DNA from 3 places in the Blautia wexlerae DSM 19850 genome. Region 3 is predicted to be linked to each of the others. Evidence: riboswitches for the same ligand, from Rfam matches in the RefSeq annotation. Region 3 holds a riboswitch; each other region holds the start of a gene.
What was found. A riboswitch is a leader RNA that binds a small molecule or an ion and turns the genes downstream of it on or off. The one in region 3 is predicted to bind thiamine pyrophosphate.
Positions count from the first base shown of each region.

Region 1 (2,207 bases), 1.8 Mb from region 3:
TGATGTCCACCCTTGACAACAATCGCCTTACAACCCATGGCATATATTTTTCTTGCGGCAGCCTCCATATCTGAAACTGTGGAAATCTGCATATCCGCTATTTTCCCTGCCTCTGGAATATTCGGAGTAAGTACATCGGCAAGTGGAATTATTGTGTCTATCAAGGTGGAAACCGCCGTAGGATTCATCAATGGGCAGCCATTTTTGGCATACATAACCGGGTCGATTACAACATTTTGGGGCTTATATTGTAATAGTTTCTTTGCCACCGCTTTCATACATTCTGGTGTAGAAAGCATACCGATTTTTACTGCGTCCACTTCAATATCTTCAAATACGGCGTCAATCTGTTTTTCAATCATATCCGGGGTAATATCTTGGATGTCGATAACGCGGCTGGTGTTCTCTGCAACAACAGAAACAATAACACTCATTCCAAATACGCCGTGAGCAGAAAAAGTTTTCAAATCAGCCTGAATACCTGCACCTCCGCTGCAATCTGATCCGGCAATGGACAATACTTTTTTCATTTTGCATTTTCCTCCATTCTCTCGTTCCGATAGGCCATCTTCCAAAAAGCAAGCTCTAACAAACTTGCTTTTTCAAAAATATCAGCCAGATACTTTTTATTTGCTTCTGATAACCCAGCACATTTATGCTCTGCAAAAGCAGACCATTCTTTGCAACTTTCTGCATATTGTTCATCGGCATAATCTTTGATAAAGTCCCAATATCTTGATTCTCTGCTTATGGGGACAGACGCCAGTTTGCGGAATATATAGCTGTAACTCAACATACAGGGAAGAACCGCCATTAAAATTTCTTCATTCTTTCCATGTGACGCAATCTCAAACATGAAATCAATGTAATTTTGATTTTCAGGCAAAGGGGCGATCAGTTCAATATCATCATCTGTTATGCAAAATTGCTTTAGATAATCCAGCCGCACTTCCGATTCCGTATCATTTACAAAGTTCAGCATGGAGTAGTAAAGCTGAATTTCTCTTAATGTAGCAGCATGAAAAATTGCCTTTCCGTATATGCGGGCATAGTTTTTCAGATAGATACTATCCTGAATCATATATCTCTTGAATTTTTCAAGAGGTAGCTTTCCGGTTTGCACTTCCTGCACAAATGGGGTAGCTGCACATTCTTCCCAAATGGGGATGTTGTGGGTTAAGATGTCTTTCATAAATGCCATGTTTGTTCCTCCTAAAATAAAAAATAGAGCCTCTAAAACAATTAGAAGCTCTTTCAGACGCAATACGAGCGTAAGAAATTGCTTCCCTACGCCGGTATTAGCCGACAGGTCCAGAGGTCAGGTCTTACCTTTTTCAACTTGTTCAGTTCCCTCGCAAACACATATCATATCTTATTCAATTAAAAAGGACATTCCCAAAACAGAGAATGTCCAAAAAATACGAATCTGTATTCTTTAGCTCCCTGCGTTGGTATTAGCCAACAGGTTCAAAGGGTCAGGTTTTAACCTTCTCAACTACAAGGTAGTCCCCCTGCTAAAAAATATTCTACTAAAAGTTATTACAAAAGTCAACCATACAATCTACTTTGAATAGACTTTCAATTTGCTTTGTCGCAATGTATTCACATATACTTTTATAATATAGTCACAGAATTGTGACCAGCATGATTGCGGCTCTTTTGTTATCCGTTTACTTTCAAAACTGTAAGTGTAATTGAATCCTTCTCTTGTTATAATTTAAGTGTATTCCAAAACTAATACATGTGACAGGCAGAAAGGAGCGATTTCAATGGAACACATTTTAAATTTAGAACAGGTAAAAAAATACTATGGGAGTAATACCGGAAACATCACAAAAGCGGTAGACGGCATTTCTATGTATGTAGATAAAGGTGAATTTGTAGCGATCATGGGCGCAAGCGGATCTGGAAAAACAACTCTTCTAAACTGTATCTCAACAATTGATACCGTAACCAGCGGGCACATTACAGTTAATAATCAGGATATTACAAAAATCAAGAATAAGGATTTTGCTGATTTCAGGCGTGAAAATCTGGGATTTATTTTTCAGGATTTCAACCTTTTAGATACCTTGACGATTGAAGAAAACATATCTTTGTCATTGATTATTAACAAACAGGATCCTGCTGGTATTAGGAAAAGAGTTCATGCCATTGCGGACAAATTGGGGATTCGAGAGATTTTATCAAAATTCCCGTATGAAGTT
Region 1 is NZ_CP102267.1:2,103,298-2,105,504, reverse strand. It holds gene thiD (bifunctional hydroxymethylpyrimidine kinase/phosphomethylpyrimidine kinase) at 1-530, opposite strand, end outside; gene NQ550_RS09770 (TenA family protein) at 527-1,201, opposite strand; TPP riboswitch at 1,424-1,523, opposite strand; gene NQ550_RS09765 (ABC transporter ATP-binding protein) at 1,770-2,207, shown strand, end outside.
Region 1: linked by a shared signal. The riboswitch ahead of NQ550_RS09770 (TenA family protein) and the one ahead of thiC (phosphomethylpyrimidine synthase ThiC) in region 3 are both predicted to bind thiamine pyrophosphate.

Region 2 (2,207 bases), 350 kb from region 3:
ATGTGCGGTCTGTCCGGACATGGCAAGAAGTTCAGACATATTTCCTTTTAGGAGTTCAGGCATGTGGATGTTCATAAGCTTCTGTGCGAATTCATAGCGCAGATTGCTGCAGGCAGTTCCTACCAGATCAAGCATAACAGGGATATGGAGACTGGCAGCAGTTTTCAGAGATTCCGGCATGGATTTCATACGTGCATCAGTGATATTTCCAAGATTCAGTGCCAGTGCATGAGAGTTTCTGGTGATCTCAGCTACTTCTGCCGGATGTTCTGCCATGATCGGGCGGCCTCCGGCCGCCAAAATAATATTCGCACAGTCATGAATAGAAATCGGATTAGTGATGCAATGAATCAGCGGCTGTGCTGCTCTGGTCAATTGTCTGGGATTTGTCTGATTTACGGTCATATACTTTTGCTCCAAGGCTTTGCTGAAATTTGGCAAGCATTCCTGCGTGACTTAAGGCCTTCAGGAAGAAGTAGGCAATGGTGCCGCCCATGCAGGTTGCTGCCAGAAACATTGGTGTATAGAAAAATGCGTTCAGTCCGCTTCTGCCCATAAGAAATGCCATTACAGGATAGGAAACCAGAGAGCCTATGATACCGGTTCCGAAGATTTCACCGATCACTGCGCAGATAATCTTTCCATGAGAAGCGCGGTAGAAAACGCCTGATAAAAATGCGCCGAATACGGCACCTGTCAGTGCAAGTGGCGGGATACCCATAAACATCATTCGGATGATTCCGATGAGAGTGGCACAAAGCAATGAATACCACGGTCCCAGAAGTACGGAACAGACGATGTTTATCAGGTGTGCAGTAGGGCACATACCCTCGATTCTCAGAATAGGTGAGATGACAACGCCGATGGCAACCATCATGGCGAGCATGACCATTCTGAGTGTTTTTGATCTGTCTGTGTTCATAATAATGAACCTCCTTGAAATTAAGATTTGGTCTGCCGAAGCAGACATTATCAGTTGTGCAGGAAGCAGATAAAATCCTGCAAAAAAATCTGCCGGAATAACACACTGGCAGATTTTAATATACAAATACAGTCCCTACGCTGGCATTATCCATATCAGGTGCGGTCGAAGATCTATCTTCCTCTCAGCCTGTCCCACAGGCTCCCGTTGTTATTATCCATTATGCAGATTTTCTTTTGTTAGAGCGTATTTGAAAAATGCTTTACGCAAGATGTGCGTTACAATTTTCAAACACGCTTTAGAGTAACACAAGCTTTTGGAAAAGTCAATGGGATGTAAAAGCAGGGTAAATTTCCTACAGTAAATTTATACTACCTAATATTATTTTTAAGTTGACTTTTTATTTTTTTCAGCATATACTAACAGTAGCTAAGGAATGTGACGAGATTCCATGAAGCGAACTAAAGAAACAAAAGCCCTCAGAGTTGCAGCTCTGAGGGCTTTCTTGCTCGTTACGGTGAGCTGTTCCGTTTGGGCTGTTGCTGTCTAGTGTCTGCCGTCCAGCCATTTGCATATGTAGTAGCTAACTACGCCTGCTAAAACAGAGACAAGAAATGTGACGAGAATTTCTTCCATGAAACTCACCTCCTTTCTGCTGGAGGTTCGACAGTTCTTATAGTATATCATGGTTACTGTTCACACACCACTATTCCGCGAGGTGTTTTGGCATGAATATGCCAAAATCCCGAGACATACGAGCCAAAATTCCATTGCCACAGGCAATCTGGAATGAATTTTGGCTACGTTACTGTGAACGGAGTGAACAGTAACATATCATGGTTTAGGACGAATTGAAATAAAAAATCTATTTGTACTAAAACGATTGTCCGTGATATGATTAACAGGTAGATGACAGACAGCATATGATAAAAAGAAGCTGTCTGCATGGACAGAAAGGCAGGTTAAATCTGATGAAACAGGAAAATTACATAAAGGGTATGATAATGATCATCCTGTCGGCGTTTTTCTTTGCTTGTATGAATGTGAGTGTACGTCTGGCAGGTGATCTGCCGTCTGTGGAGAAGAGTTTCTTCCGGAATCTGGTGGCGGCGGTGTTTGCAGCGGCGATTCTCTGTAAGAATCGTACAGTGCCGAAGGTGGATAAGAAATACTGGGGACCGCTGATTTTGCGTTGTGTGTGCGGGACACTGGGGATTCTGTGTAACTTTTATGCCATTGATCATCTGTTGGTGGCAGATGCATCGATACTGAATAAGTTGTCTCC
Region 2 is NZ_CP102267.1:4,606,430-4,608,636, reverse strand. It holds gene thiM (hydroxyethylthiazole kinase) at 1-405, opposite strand, end outside; gene thiW (energy coupling factor transporter S component ThiW) at 335-922, opposite strand; TPP riboswitch at 1,037-1,140, opposite strand; gene NQ550_RS21535 (DMT family transporter) at 1,894-2,207, shown strand, end outside.
Region 2: linked by a shared signal. The riboswitch ahead of thiW (energy coupling factor transporter S component ThiW) and the one ahead of thiC (phosphomethylpyrimidine synthase ThiC) in region 3 are both predicted to bind thiamine pyrophosphate.

Region 3 (2,207 bases):
GAAGATATAGTAAATAAAAAGCCGTATTTCAACAATCAAACATGTTGAAATACGGCTTTTATAAAAGCATCATTCATCAAAAATAGTAACAATTTCACCATCCAGAATACGGTTTGTATTCTTTACGGCACAGAAGTTTCCGCACATACTGCAGGTGTCTTCTTTCTCAGGTTTAGCCTCTGCGCGGTAGCGTCTTGCTTTCTCAGGATCCATGCTGAGTTTGAACATTTCTTCCCAGTCAAGACGTTTTCTCGCTTCGCTCATCTTATAATCCCATTCTGCGGCACCGGGAACTCCTTTGGCAATATCAGCGGCATGAGCAGCAATTTTGGCAGCGATAATTCCCTCTTTTACATCAGCTGCATTTGGCAGACGAAGATGTTCTGCAGGTGTTACATAGCAGAGGAAAGCAGCACCTGAATAAGCAGCGATCGCACCGCCGATTGCGGAAGTAATGTGGTCATATCCGGGAGCAACATCTGTTACAAGCGGTCCAAGTACATAGAAAGGAGCGCCATGGCAAAGAGTTTTCTGGATTTCCATATTAGCTGCGATCTGGTTCAGCGGCATGTGGCCAGGTCCCTCGATCATAACCTGAACATCCTTTTCCCATGCACGTTTGGTAAGCTCACCGAGAGTGATCAGCTCTTCAATCTGTGCAGTATCAGTTGCATCTGCAATACATCCGGGACGACATGCATCTCCCAGACTTAAAGTGATATCATACTCTCTGCAGATATCAAGAATTTCATCAAAATGCTCATAGAACGGGTTCTCTTTTCCTGTCATTTCCATCCATGCGAACATAATAGAACCACCTCTGGAAACAATGTTCATGAGACGTTTATTCTGTTTGAAACGTGCTGCGGTTGCACGATTCATACCGCAGTGGATAGTCATAAAATCCACGCCGTCTTCTGCATGCATACGTACGATATCAATCCACTCTTCAGAAGTAATCTTGCCAAGCGCTTTGTGATAATATACTACTGCGTCGTAGATCGGAACAGTACCGATCATTGCCGGACATTCGGATGTAAGTTTGCGGCGGAAGCTTCTGGTATCTCCGTAGGAGCTGAGATCCATGATGGCTTCTGCACCCATTTCTACTGCTGAATGTACCTTTTCATATTCCATATCAACGTCTTTCCAGTCTCTGGAAACACCTAAATTTACATTGATCTTGGTGGTCAGCTTTGCACCGACACCGCTCGGACTGATGCTTTTGTGATTTTTGTTGCAGGGAATAATTACCTGTCCTTTTGCAATCAGTTCTCTTAATTCTTCCACGTCAAAGTGTTCTTTTTCTGCTACGATTTCCATCTGTGGTGTGATGATTCCCTGACGTGCCGCGTCCATCTGCGTTGTATACTGTGTCATTTTTTCCTCCTTGCCCTGCACTGTGGGCTTTCGATGTTACTGCGAATAAAATGAACTGCGCCTCCTGCATATAGCAGGGACTTGCACCTGCGCATATTCGTAAGTTTTTTAGTAAACTACTGAAGTGACAGAGAGTGGTGCCCCCGGTCTGTCGTGTTTGTCTGGTTATAATTAAAACAGGGGAGATGATATGATATGTCTGCTTATAAAAAGGAAAAACTGCAATACGCCAACAAGCATATTGCAGTCCGGAAGAACTATAACTTTCCCTACGTTGGCATTATCCAAATCAGGTAATGGGTTAAAGCAATACAGCTTACTCTCAGCCTGTTTACACAAGCACCCCTTGTCTTAATTACTCACATTGTAACATTCTGATGTGAGAAAGTCAATATATACAAATAAGTTTTTGTTTTTGTTTAATGATAACGATCAGAACCAGTTTTTCTATTTTATAGGGCTGTCTTCTGAAGGATTAAAATGTTCCTGAATAACATTATTATCAGGGTTTACAATAATAATTTCAATTCCTTTTTCAGCTGCTTTGGTAGCTAGTTCTAAAGGCGCTTTATTATCTGTAATAAGGATGTTTAAATCTGATAATTTCAGAGAATTACACAACGAGTTTACATTCCACTTGGAATAATCCAAAAGAATAATTCGTTTCTGAGCAATAGACGCCAGAGCACGTTTGGTGGAAGTAAGTGCCTGTGAATGTTCGAACGCACCACCGGGGACGCGGAAAGAACGGCAGGACATAAAGGCAATATCTGCTCGGTATTGAGAGAGCCATTCAGGATCAGAAATCAATATAGAACGATTAGTGT
Region 3 is NZ_CP102267.1:267,865-270,071, forward strand. It holds gene NQ550_RS01145 (thiamine phosphate synthase) at 1-10, shown strand, start outside; gene thiC (phosphomethylpyrimidine synthase ThiC) at 70-1,380, opposite strand; TPP riboswitch at 1,629-1,737, opposite strand; gene NQ550_RS01155 (DeoR/GlpR family DNA-binding transcription regulator) at 1,828-2,207, opposite strand, start outside.